Regions from separate parts of the Streptomyces sp. NPDC096339 genome, predicted to be linked through region 3. Evidence: riboswitches for the same ligand, from Rfam matches in the RefSeq annotation. Region 3 holds a riboswitch; each other region holds the start of a gene.

Region 1 (4,270 bases), on a different contig from region 3:
AGCCGGTCAAGGCGCCTCCAGTGACGGTGCGGTCGGATGACGGCGCGGTCGGGATGTCCGTCGGTCTACGAGCATCCCAACGCACACCGGCCCCCGAGGATTCCGCCTTCCCCTCGCGTGTCGTCTCCCCCTCCCCCGCTCCCCCCGTCTACAGCGGCAGCAGGTCCGGCCGCTTCGCCTCGACGTGGTCACCGGAGGACTCCCCGCGCAGCCGCCGGCCGATCCAGGGAACCAGGTGCTCTCGCGCCCAGTGGATGTTGTCCCGGGTCACGTCGACCGATCCGCGCGGGCGCTCCGGCGGCCACGGCTGGTCGGGGTCGGCCGGCACGTCCAGTCCGAGCACCTGGGCGGCGCGCAGCGCGACCCGGGTGTGCCCCTCGGGCGACAGGTGCAGCCGGTCGGTGTCCCACGCCCTTCGGTCCTGTACTGATTTCAGGGACCAGAGGTCGAGGACCGGGCAGTCGTACCGGTCGGCGATGGCGCGGACGTGGACGCTGTACGTCGCCACCTTGCCCCGCAGGTGCTTGAGGACCGGTACGCCCCGGGTGTCGAAGCCGGTGGTGATCACGACCCGGCCGACGGCTCCGGCGAGGTCGGCCACGGCCGCCTCGAAGCGCTCCGCCACGTCGTCGGGGTCGGTGCCGGGCCGGATGATGTCGTTGCCGCCCGCGCAGAAGGTCACGAGGTCCGGCGCGAGCGCCTTGGCCCGCGGGACCTGGTCGGCCACGATCTGGTCGAGGAGTTTGCCGCGCACGGCCAGGTTCGCGTACCGGAATTCGCCTTCTGGATGCCGGTCGGCCAGGAGCACGGCGAGCCGGTCCGCCCAGCCGAGATAAGTGTCCCCGGGTCCCGGGTCCCCCACGCCCTCGGTGAAGCTGTCCCCGATCGCCGCGTACGAGCCGATGGTCTTGGGTTTCGTCGTCGTCGCTGCCACGAGACGACATCCTTCACTCTCGTAACCAACCTACGCCAACGTAATGAGGGGTTGACGGGCCGTGATCTTTACCACCCGGGGGATAAGGAATACGTACACGTGAGGCCGGGACCCCCCTCGGGTCCCGGCCTCACGTGTGCCTGCGCTCCTGCGGCGGCCGCCGTCAGATGCTGACGCCCTTGGCGCGGAGGTAGCTCAGCGGGTCGATGTCGGAGCCGTAGGACGGGCCCGTGCGGATCTCGAAGTGCAGGTGGGGGCCGGTGGAGTTGCCGGTGGAACCGGACAGGCCGATGGTCTGGCCCGCGGTGACGCTCTGGCCGACGGAGACGGACAGCGAGGAGAGGTGGCCGTACTGCGAGTAGTTGCCGTCCGCGTGCCGGATGACGACCTCGTTGCCGTACGCGCCGCCCCAGCCGGCCGAGACGACGGTACCCGCGCCGACGGCCCGGACCGTGGTGCCGGAGCTCGCGATGAAGTCGACACCGGTGTGGTAGCCGGAGGACCACATGCTGCCCGCGACCTTGTACTGGGTGGAGATGCCGGTACTGGCGAGCGGGGCCACGAAGCCGGAGGCCGACGTCTTGGCCGCGGGGGCCTCGACCGCGGACTCCTGCTGCGCCGGGGCCGCCTGCTCGGGCGCCTGCTCGGCCGCCTGAGGAGCGGACTTCGGGGCCGCCTTGTGCGCGGTCCTGGGAGCGGCCTTCGGGGCGGATTCCGCCGGAGCCGGAGCCTGAGCCGGGGCCGCCTCGGCCGCACCGCCGAGGTTCAGCTTCAGGCCGGGGTGGATCAGATCGGGGTTGGCGCCGACCGCCTCGCGGTTGTCGGCGTAGAGCTGCTGCCAGCCGCCGGACAGGTGGCGCTCGGCGGCGATCTTGGAGAGGTAGTCACCCGGGACGACCGTGTAGGCCGTCGGCGCGGCCTCTGCCCGGAGCGGGGCGGAGACCTGCGGGGCCGCCACGGGTGCCTCGACGGCCCGGGCCGTCGTGGCGGCCGCCGGGGCACCGGCCGCGTGGGCGCCGGCGGCGCCCATCAGCGGCAGCGCGAGGGCCGCGCCACCGGTACCGGCGACGGCGAAGCCGCGCGATATCGAAAGGGACTTGGGGCGGCGGTGCTTACCCTTTGCAGGCATGTCGCATTCCTCTCCGGTGCCTGCGAGGTGAGCTGTCGGGTTCGGACTGGAGATGTCCGGCCGCACATGAACGGAACATGTACGGCTTCACCCCTAGCCGTCCCGGGCTTGAGTTCCGGGACAGCGGCTTACCTGGTTCCCCCGCTCCTGCCGCGCGTGAATGGTCGAGTGCGGTTTCCGGGCGGCGGCAGGATTCGGCGATCCACCCGGATCGGTCGCGAACGTAATCCCAAAAGGCCGTGCCGAACAAGCCGCGAATTTCCTGACGGAATCACAGGGACGGGAAACCGGGGGAATGCCGGTCACCCTCCGTCCATTCCCGTCCGCCAACAACCGCTCCGGCGCGGGCATTCGGCTTTCGCGATCAGGCACTCACGGTCACCGTATGATCTGGCTCACGGGGACGCGCCCGATCTCGCCTCCGCTTATGGCAAGTTGTCGCCAAGTAGTGTAATTCGGACAGAGCACCCAGAAGCAGCATCACGAAGCGGAGGAGTTCCCTTGACCCAGCAGATACAGGAGCCGGAACTGTCCGGAGTGCGCAATTTCCGCGATGTGGGCGGATTGCCGACTTCTGATGGACGAAGGGTCAGGACGGGACGACTGTTCCGAAGCGGACATCTGGCGCATGCCACTGAAACCGATACAGAATTCCTCGGTTCGCTCGGCCTCCACACCGTCTTCGACTTCCGCAACGGCGCCGACCACGCGCTGGAGGGCCCGGACGTGGAACTGCCCGGCGTGCGGAACGTCAACATCCCGCTCTCGGACCCGGCCGACGGTCGCGAGTTCTGGAAGATGGTCCGCGACGGCGATCTCGAACAGCTCCGCACGATCCTGGGCGACGGGAAGGCCGCCGCCCGGATGACGAACTCGTACCGGGCGATGATCAAGAGCCGCACCGCCGAGCACAGCCGGGTCCTGCACGCCCTCGCCGAGGACAGCGTGCCGGCGCTCATGCACTGCGCCGCCGGCAAGGACCGGGCCGGCCTGTCGATCGCCGTCACCCTGCTGGCGCTGGACGTCGAGCGCGAGGCGATCGTCGCGGACTACCTGGAGTCGAACGCCCCGCACCGCCGCTACCGGGTCCGCCGGAGCGACGAGTCCGCCGAGGCCCGCTCCCCCGAGGTGATGGAGCTGCTCTCCCCGCTCTTCGACGCCCGCGCCGAATACCTGGTCGCGGCCTTCGACACCATCGAGGAGACCTGGGGCGGGGTGGACCGCTACCTGGAGGAGGGCCTCGGGCTCACGCCCGGGACCCGGAGCCGGCTGCGCGAGCGGCTGCTCGACTGACGTGCCGGTCGGAGGGGGAGCGCACACCGGGCGCCGCCCCCTCCGCCCCGCTCAGCGGTTGCCGACCGCCTGCTTGACCAGGGTCCTGCCGAAGTCCCACATGAGCCCCGAGCCGCCGTGCGCATCGTCCATGACCGCGCGGAAGGCCACGACGAACCGGTCGACGTCGCGCTCGTCCACGATCAGCGGCGGGATGAGCTTGATCACCTCCAGATGGTCCCCGGAGACCTGGGTGAGGATCCGGTGCTTCTGGAGCAGGGGCACCACGACCATCTGCGCGAAGAGCCCCTTGCGGGCCGCCTGGAGCATCGTCCAGCGGCTGCGCAGCCCCAGTGAGGTCGGCCGGCCGAACTCGATGCCGATCATCAGCCCGCGCCCGCGGACCTCGTGGAGCAGTTCGTACTCGTCCACGAGCGCGGCCAGCCGCCCGTGCAGCAGGTCGCCCATCGCCCGGGCGCCCGCCACGATCTCCTCGTCCTCCATGACCGAGAGCACCGCGAGCCCGGCGGCCATCGCCTGCGCGTTGGAGCCGAAGCTCGCGGAGTGCACGAGCACCCGGTCCATGGAGGAGTAGACCTTCTTGAAGATCCAGTCCTTGCCGAGGGTCGCGCCGACCGGCACGTAGCCGCCCGACAGCGCCTTGGCCACGCACACCAGGTCCGGCTCCACGCCCGGCTCGTGCTGGTAGGCGTAGAAATCGCCGGTACGTCCCAGGCCGGTCTGCACCTCGTCCGCGATCAGCAGTGCCTTGTGCCGGTGCAGCAGTTCCTGCGCGGCCGACAGGAATCCGGGCGGGGCCGCGAGGACCCCCTTGCCCTGGATCGGCTCGACGACGAGGCCGGCCACGTCTCCCTTGCGGAGCTCTCGCTCCAGGGCTGCCAGGTCCCCGAGCGCGATCCTCGTATCGGGGAGCA
Region 2 (4,270 bases), on a different contig from region 3:
TGGCTGGACGTCAAGACCTCCAGCGGGGTCGAGGTGCCCGTCATCGAGGCCGCCGTGGACGAGGAGCTCGCGCGGTTCGCCGCCGAGGGCCCGACCGCCGAGGAGATGGAGCGCGCACAGGCACAGCTGGAGCGCGAGTGGCTGGACCGGCTGAGCACGGTGGCCGGCCGCGCGGACGAACTGTGCCGTTTCGCGGTGCTGTTCGGCGACCCGCAGCTGGCGCTGACCGCCGTCCAGCGGGTCCTCTCCGTCACCGCGGAGGAGGTGCAGGCCGTGGCCGCGGCCCGACTGCGCCCCGACAACCGCGCGGTCCTGGTCTACGAGCCGCTGCCGGGCTCCGAGGAGTCCGCCGAGTCCGACGAGAGCGACGAGAACGAGGGGGCGGAGCAGTGAGCGACACCGCAGCCGTCACGATGACCTTCCACCCGCGGCCGCAGGCCGGCGAGGCCAGGCCGTGGGCCTTCCCCGCCCCCGAGCGGGGGGTGCTGCCGAACGGCCTCACCCTGCTGCGCTGCCACCGGCCGGGCCAGCAGGTCGTCGCCGTCGAGATCAACCTGGCCGCCCCGCTGGACGCGGAGCCCGAGGGCCTGGACGGCGTGGCCACCATCATGGCCCGCGCGCTCTCCGAGGGCACCGACAAGCACTCCGCCGAGGAGTTCGCCGCCGAGCTGGAGCGCTGCGGGGCCACCCTCGACGCGCACGCCGACCACCCGGGCCTGCGGGTCTCCCTGGAGGTCCCGGCCTCGCGCCTGCACAAGGCCCTGGGGTTGCTCGCCGAGGCGCTGCGCGCGCCCGCCTTCGCCGACAGCGAGGTCGACCGGCTGGTGCGCAACCGGCTCGACGAGATCCCGCACGAGCAGGCCAATCCGCAGCGCCGGGCCGCCAAGCAGCTCTCCAAGGAGCTCTTCCCGGCCGCCCTGCGGATGTCCCGCCCGCGCCAGGGCACCGAGGAGACGGTCGCCCGGATCGACGCCACCGCCGTACGCGCCTTCTACGAGGCCCACGTACGCCCCGCCACCGCCACCGCGGTGGTCGTCGGCGATCTCACCGGCATCGACCTGGACGCCGTGCTGGCGGACACCCTGGGCACCTGGACGGGCGACCTCGCCGAGCCGCTCCCGGTGCCCCCGGTGACCGCGGACGACACCGGTCGCGTGGTCATCGTGGACCGGCCCGGCGCGGTCCAGACGCAGCTGCTGATCGGCCGTATCGGGCCGGACCGCCACGACCGGGTCTGGGCGGCCCAGGTGCTCGGCACGTACTGCCTGGGCGGCACCCTCACCTCCCGCCTGGACAAGGTGCTGCGCGAGGAGAAGGGCTACACCTACGGCGTCCGCGCCTTCGGCCAGGTGCTGCGCTCCACCGCGGACGGCAAGGGCGCCTCGATGCTCGCCATCAGCGGCTCGGTGGACACCCCGAACACCGGACCGGCCCTGGAGGACCTCTGGAAGGTGCTGCGCACCCTCGCGGAGGGCGGCCTGACCGACGCCGAACGGGACGTGGCGGTGCAGAACTTGGTGGGCGTGGCCCCGCTGAAGTTCGAGACGGCGGCCTCGGTCGCCGGCACCCTCGCCGACCAGGTCGAGCAGGAACTCCCGGACGACTTCCAGGCGCAGTTGTACGCGCGGCTCGCCGAAACCGGCACCGTTGAGGCCACTTCGGCGGTCGTGAGCGCCTTCCCGGCGGACCGGCTCGTCACGGTGCTGGTGGGCGACGCGTCGCTGATCGAGGAGCCGGTGCGGGCCCTCGGCATCGGTGAAGTGAGCGTCGTCACCAACTGAAGTGACCCACTGAGGTCCCCAACTGGGGCCTGAACGGCGCTTCTTGAAGGGGCCCGGGCGGCTTGACCGCCTGGGCCCCTTTTGTCCGTTTGGTAGGGGGGTTGCCTGTTTGCGGTGTGGCGTACGCAACAAAAAGGCGTGTCTGTTTGGTGATTGGCTGATGATCCGCCTAGCGTCGGCCGTGCTGTCCGTCAGTTGTACGCGCCGCATCCGCGGCACCGGACAGCGATCGCCGAGTCCCCGTCAGGCGCGAGCCTGGGGAGCCGGGGACCCACATCAGTCCCTGGGGTGAATCGGACCGCCTCGCAAGAGGAGGCCCGTAGGAGACCTTCCTGCTCCGAACCCGTCAGCTAACCCGGTAGGCGAGAAGGAAGGAAAGGATCAGCCCCTTCATGGCGTTTGGCAGTCGTCCCGCCGGCTCCGGTAAGCACCGTGGTTCCAGCCGTCTGAGCCGCAAGACCGCCGGTTACGCCGGCATAGCCGCCCTCGCCACGACCGGCGTCGTCGGCACCATCGCAGCCCCGGCCTTCGCCGCGGACAACGGTGGCAACAACCACTCGCAGGACAACACGCTCGGCGCGGTCGTCGTCGCCGACGAGCTCCCGGGCGACATCGCCGAGCAGGCCGACTCCCAGCAGCGCGCCGCCGAGCACGCCGCCGCCAAGGCGCAGGCCGAGGCCGACGCCCGGCAGCAGGCCGCCGAGGCCAAGCGTCTCGCCGAGGCCAAGGCGAAGGCCGAGCGCGAGGCCGCCGAGCGCGCGGCCCGCGAGGAGGAGCGCAAGCGCCTCAACACCTTCGTCGCCCCGGTCGACGGCTCCTACGTCTCCACGCAGTACCACGCGGGCGGCGGCATGTGGTCCTCCGGCAGCCACACGGGCATCGACTTCCACGCCGACGAGGGCACCTCGGTCCACGCGGTGGGCGCCGGTGTCGTCGTCGAGGCGGGCTGGGGCGGCGCGTACGGCAACAACGTCGTCATCAAGCACAACGACGGCACGTACACGCAGTACGGCCACATGCTGCGACTGAACGTCTCCGTCGGCCAGCAGGTCACCGCGGGCCAGCAGATCGGCCTGTCGGGCTCCACGGGCAACTCCAGCGGCCCGCACCTGCACTTCGAGGCCCGCACCGGCGCCAAGTACGGCTCGGACATCAACCCCCTCGCCTACCTGCGCTCGCACGGCGTCGACCTCTGAGCGACTCCGCTCCGTCGCTCCGCCCGCTCCACCGAAGGCCCCGGCTCCCCGAGCCGGGGCCTTCGTGTTTTGGGGGGCTTCCCGGGGCTTCCCGAAGCTTCCCGTGGTTTCCCGAGGTTTCCCATTTCCGGACGCTCTCGGAAATCATCGTGTGTTGCAATAGAGTCGCAGCAGTGGTGGCACCAATGAGGGTGTGAGTCGGAAAAGGCGGAGGTTCGGTCTTGCGTATTCCTGCGCACGCGGTATGCACGGCAATTCGCGACGACATCGTCTCCGGGGTCTTCGGGCCGGGCGGCAGGCTGACCGAGGAGGTCCTGGCCCGCCGGTACGGAGTCTCCCGCGTCCCGGTCCGTGAGGCACTGAGGACCCTGGAGTCCGAGGGGTTCGTGACCACGCGGCGGCACGCGGGGGCCTGCGTGGCCGAGCCGACGGAGCAGGAGGCCGCCGATCTGCTGGAGCTGCGGATGCTGCTGGAGCCGCTCGCCGCGGCCAGGGCGGCCCGGCGGCGCACCGAGGCGCACCTCAAGGTGCTGCGGGGGCTGGTCAGGCTGGGCCAGGAGCGGGCCAGGCGGGGCCAGGGGGAGGATCTGCGGTCCCTGGGCGGCTGGTTCCACGAGACGCTCGCGCAGGCCTCGGGCAGCCCGGGACTGATCGCGCTGCTCACCCAGATGCGGTACAAGGTCGCGTGGATGTACGTGGTCGAGGCGCCGGCCCGGCCCGTGGAGTCCTGGGCGGAGCACGGCGCGGTGGTGGACGCCGTGGCCCGGGGCGACGCGGAGCGGGCGCGTGCGCTGGCGGCGGTCCACGCGGAGCGCGCGGCGGGGGCGCACCGGCTGCGGATCCGGTCGGCGGTGAGCACTTCGCAACCTGCCGTAAACATGTCGAGCGGCCGGCATTAACAGGGGCCGTATACAAAGGGTGGGCGCCGGTTTTCCGTGGGCGGAATTCGGGCTGTTTGTGAATTCGCTGCGCGCGGTGCGGATCGCTGCGCGATGCGGGCTGCTTTTGGTGCGGGTAATTCCGGCGAGTTCAATTCGGCTGCGCCGGTCCTTTGCGCCGGTCCTTTGCGCGGGTGCGGCCGGCTTCGGGTCGGGGGGTGGGGCGGGCCGGCGGATTCGGGTGCGGCTCCGCCGCCGGGGCTCCGCCCCGGACCCCGCTCCTCAAGCGCCGGAGGGGCTGGTTCGTCCCCGGCCTCGACTCGCAGGTGCGCGCGGGGGCCGGCCCCGACAACGGAGCCGCGCCGGACGGCGCTGCCGGTGGACGGCCGAAGCCGCGGCCCCCAGGAGGGGGCCG
Region 3 (4,270 bases):
CTCATGCGTTCCGGGAACGGCCGCCACAGACGCCCCCGTCAGGTGCCCGCGATAGTCGTCACTGCCGGAGTCACCGGCTCCGCGCTGGCTCTGCCGCTGCTCGCCGCCACCGGCGCGAGCGCGGCCGACACCTCCACGTGGGACAAGGTCGCCGAATGCGAGAGCGGCGGCAGCTGGAGCGCCAACTTCGGCAGCGGTGCCTACGGCGGCCTCCAGTTCACCCAGGATGAGTGGGCGGAGGCCGGCGGCCTCGACTTCGCCGAGCGGGCCGACCTCGCCAGCCGTTCCCAGCAGATCGCCATCGCCGAACGGGTGCTCGCGGCGAAGGGCCCGCAGGCGTGGCCCATGTGCGCGGCGCCCGCCGGACTGGACGCCCAGGGCCCCGCCGCGGTGGTCGACCCCGGCCGGCCGGGCAGCGTCAAGCCCGCGCCCTCCCGCCCCGACGACGTCGTGCCGCCCTCCGGAGCCGTACCGCCGTCCACCGACTTCGGGGCCCCGACCCCGGGGATCGCCGACGGACCGCTCGGACCGAACCTCGGACTGCCCGTCATGCCCCCGGCCGACCTCCCCGTTGAGGAGCCCACGGTTCCGGGCAACTCGAACAACCCGGGCGACAAGGGCAATCAGGGCAACCCGGGCGGTCAGGGCAATCAGGGCAACTCGGGTAAGCCCGCGGACCCGGGTGTCCCGACCACACCTCCCACGACGGCGCCGACCGACCCGACCCTGCCTCCGGTCAACCCGACCAACCCGGTCGACCCGAGCGCCCCCACGGCGCCTGACGCCACGACGGCACCGTCCGCCACGCCCGGTGAGGGCAGCGGCAAGCACCGTGGGGCGCCCGCCGCCGAGGTGCCGGTCGCGCCTGACGCCGCGTCGGAGCCCGTCTACACGGTGAAGACGGGCGACAACCTGGCGGCCATCGCGGATGCCAAGGGGGTCAAGGGCGGCTGGAACGCCCTTTACAAGGCCAATGAGCAGGTCATCGGTGGGGACGCCAACTTGATCAAGCCTGGACAGAACCTGGATCTAACCGGCAAATAAGGGCACTTCACCGGACCGGTAAGAGTTGATTGTCCGTTTTCTGTAAGTGAGACATGTGTCTCTTCCGGTCAACTGGCGTGTCTCGCCTCGGGGCTTGCGCAAACCCCGTCCTCACCTGCGCAAACACCCCCGAGAAGGGCGCAAGTAGGGGCCGTTTCTCCCCGATGTCGCGCGTTGAACATCGGGGAGAGACCTGCCTACCTTCTGAATCGCCCGCCACCGCGGGCTCCTTCGACCGCATCGCCGAGTCCTGCCGGCGGACGGGGGGAACAGTCGTCGCGTCAAGCGCCGAAGGCAGGAGCGGGGGAACCAAGGTAGGCGCCGGGCGCGGCCGTTGAGAGACGGCGGCAACCGGCTAGGGGTCAAGACGTGCGCTAGGTCGCACGGCCGGGCAACTCATCCGCCCGAACCCGACAGCTCACCTCGTAGGCGTCGGTGAGGAGAACCTCATGCTGCTTTCCGGCAAGGGCAAGCACCGTCGCGCCACCAAGGCCGTCCGCATCGCCACGCTCGCCGGTGTCGCCGGCGCCGTCGTCGCCGCGCCGCTGATGGCCGCGGGCACCGCGAGCGCCGCCACCGCGGGCGAGTGGGACCGCGTCGCCCAGTGCGAGTCCGGTGGCAACTGGTCCATCAACACGGGCAACGGCTACTACGGCGGCCTGCAGTTCTCTTCCTCCACCTGGGCCGCGTACGGCGGCAAGGCGTACGCTCCGCAGGCCAACCAGGCCTCGAAGTCCCAGCAGATAGCCATCGCGGAGAAGGTCCTCAAGGGCCAGGGCAAGGGCGCCTGGCCGTCCTGCGGCGTGGGTCTGTCGAACTCCTCCTACGCCGGCGGCGGCTCGACCGAGACCCCGAAGACCGAGACCAAGAAGACCCAGCCGAAGAAGACCGAGACCAAGAAGGCCGAGACCAAGAAGGTCGAGACCAAGAAGGCGGAGACCAAGCGCTCCGAGGCCCCGGCCCCGACCACCCGCTCCGAGCGCACCGAGGCCCCCAAGACGGGCAACGGCTCGTACGAGGTCAAGGACGGCGACACCCTGGGCGCCATCGCCGACGCCAACGGCGTCAAGGGCGGCTGGGAGAAGCTCTTCGAGCTGAACAAGGACATCGTGTCCGACGCCGACCTGATCTTCCCCGGTCAGAAGCTGAAGCTCAGCTGAACAATGCGGCAATAGCCGCAGGCGTCTTCACCACACGTAACAGCCCCACCGCCCGGCGCGCCTTCCCCTCCACGCGCCGGGCGGTGGCGTGTGTACGGGCCAAGGCGCCTTCCTCCAGAGTCGTATGTCCTGGAACGGTGGTATTCGGGCCCTTTTTCGTCCCAGGACCCGGGCGGTCGGCGGGCCGAGTGCCCGGAGCCGGTTAGGCTCTAAGCGGCAAGGCCGTCCCACGGCCTGACATGCCGCCGCACACCCAGCGTCACATCCCAGAAGGAGATGCTCGTGCCGTCCATCGACGTCGTCGTAGCCCGGGAAATCCTGGACTCCCGAGGCAACCCCACGGTCGAGGTCGAGGTGGGCCTCGACGATGGCAGCACCGGCCGTGCTGCAGTTCCGTCCGGTGCCTCCACCGGTGCATTCGAAGCCGTAGAGCTCCGTGACGGTGACCCCAACCGTTACCTCGGCAAGGGCGTCGAGAAGGCCGTCCTCGCCGTCATCGAGCAGCTCGGCCCCGAGCTCGTCGGCTACGACGCCACCGAGCAGCGCCTGATCGACCAGGCGATGATCGACCTGGACGCCACCGAGAACAAGGGCTCCCTCGGCGCCAACGCCATCCTCGGTGTCTCCCTCGCCGTGGCGCACGCCGCGTCCGAGGCCTCCGACCTTCCGCTCTTCCGCTACCTCGGCGGCCCGAACGCGCACCTGCTGCCCGTTCCGATGATGAACATCCTCAACGGTGGGTCGCACGCCGACTCCAACGTCGACATCCAGGAGTTCATGATCGCCCCGATCGGCGCGGAGTCCTTCTCCGAGGCGCTGCGCTGGGGTGCCGAGGTCTACCACACCCTCAAGAAGGTCCTGCACACCAAGGGCCTGTCCACCGGTCTCGGTGACGAGGGCGGCTTCGCCCCCAACCTGGAGTCCAACCGCGCCGCGCTCGACCTCATCGTCGAGGCCATCAAGCAGGCCGGCTACACCCCGGGCAAGGACATCGCGCTCGCGCTCGACGTCGCCGCGTCCGAGTTCTACAAGGACGGCAAGTACGAGTTCGAGGGCCAGTCCCGCTCGGCCGCCGAGATGACCGACTACTACGCCGAGCTCGTCGAGGCGTACCCGCTCGTCTCCATCGAGGACCCGCTGTTCGAGGACGACTGGGCCGGCTGGAAGACCGTCACCGAGCGCATCGGCGGCAAGGTGCAGATCGTCGGCGACGACCTCTTCGTCACCAACCCGGAGCGCCTGGCCCGCGGCATCGAGGAGGGCTCCGCGAACGCCCTGCTCGTGAAGGTGAACCAGATCGGTTCGCTGACCGAGACCCTCGACGCCGTCGAGATGGCCCAGCGCAACGGCTTCAAGTGCATGATGTCGCACCGCTCCGGTGAGACCGAGGACGTCACCATCGCCGACCTCGCCGTCGCCGTGAACTGCGGTCAGATCAAGACCGGTGCCCCGGCCCGCTCGGACCGCGTCGCCAAGTACAACCAGCTGCTGCGCATCGAGGAGATCCTCGACGACGCCGCGGTGTACGCGGGCCGCTCCGCCTTCCCGCGCTTCAAGGGCTGATCCGGACCTCCGGGTCTAGCCTCCGTACGTCCCCGCACTCGGTCCCGTACCGTGTGCGGGGACGTATTGGTTGGTACGTGTACGTGTACACAGGGGAGGCGGATCAATGGCCGGGAACCGGGATCGGTTCTCCACCTTCTCCACCGCGACCAGGCTCAAGCAGCTCGGCGAGCGGACCGCCGCCCACGTCTACCGCTCCCAGTCGCGCCGTCAGGTCCGCCGCAGCCGGCTCACCGGACGCGCGGCCCTGCTGGTGCTCGTCCTCTGTACGCTGGTCGTCGCCCTCGCGTATCCGATGCGCCAGTACGTCTCCCAGCGCTCGGAGATCGCGGAGCAGCAGAAGGCGGCCGCCGCGGCGCGGGACCGCCTGGAGCGGCTCCGCGACGAGAAGGCCCGCTGGCAGGACGACGCGTACGCCGAGCAGCAGGCGCGCAAGCACCTGCACTTCCTGCGCCCGGGGGAGATCGGCTACATCATGACCGACCCCGGAGCCGAGGCCGCCG

What was found. Region 3 has a riboswitch for cyclic di-AMP ahead of ACIQ5Y_RS28250 (transglycosylase family protein). Riboswitches for the same ligand answer to the same signal wherever they lie in the genome.
Region 1: another riboswitch for cyclic di-AMP. It lies ahead of ACIQ5Y_RS32765 (peptidoglycan DD-metalloendopeptidase family protein); the one in region 3 lies ahead of ACIQ5Y_RS28250 (transglycosylase family protein).
Region 2: another riboswitch for cyclic di-AMP. It lies ahead of ACIQ5Y_RS30580 (M23 family metallopeptidase); the one in region 3 lies ahead of ACIQ5Y_RS28250 (transglycosylase family protein).

The regions. Positions count from the first base shown of each region.
Region 1 is NZ_JBIWFI010000037.1:26,010-30,279, reverse strand. Features, by position in the region: gene ACIQ5Y_RS32775 (MBL fold metallo-hydrolase) at 1-10, opposite strand, end outside; gene ACIQ5Y_RS32770 (SGNH/GDSL hydrolase family protein) at 149-934, opposite strand; gene ACIQ5Y_RS32765 (peptidoglycan DD-metalloendopeptidase family protein) at 1,098-2,063, opposite strand; cyclic di-AMP (ydaO/yuaA leader) riboswitch at 2,068-2,273, opposite strand; gene ACIQ5Y_RS32760 (tyrosine-protein phosphatase) at 2,565-3,356, shown strand; gene ACIQ5Y_RS32755 (aspartate aminotransferase family protein) at 3,408-4,270, opposite strand, start outside.
Region 2 is NZ_JBIWFI010000032.1:32,251-36,520, reverse strand. Features, by position in the region: gene ACIQ5Y_RS30590 (M16 family metallopeptidase) at 1-393, shown strand, start outside; gene ACIQ5Y_RS30585 (M16 family metallopeptidase) at 414-1,781, shown strand; cyclic di-AMP (ydaO/yuaA leader) riboswitch at 2,002-2,161, shown strand; gene ACIQ5Y_RS30580 (M23 family metallopeptidase) at 2,174-2,977, shown strand; gene ACIQ5Y_RS30575 (GntR family transcriptional regulator) at 3,199-3,876, shown strand.
Region 3 is NZ_JBIWFI010000027.1:90,995-95,264, forward strand. Features, by position in the region: gene ACIQ5Y_RS28245 (transglycosylase family protein) at 4-1,044, shown strand; cyclic di-AMP (ydaO/yuaA leader) riboswitch at 1,321-1,491, shown strand; gene ACIQ5Y_RS28250 (transglycosylase family protein) at 1,494-2,204, shown strand; gene eno (phosphopyruvate hydratase) at 2,481-3,767, shown strand; gene ACIQ5Y_RS28260 (septum formation initiator family protein) at 3,874-4,270, shown strand, end outside.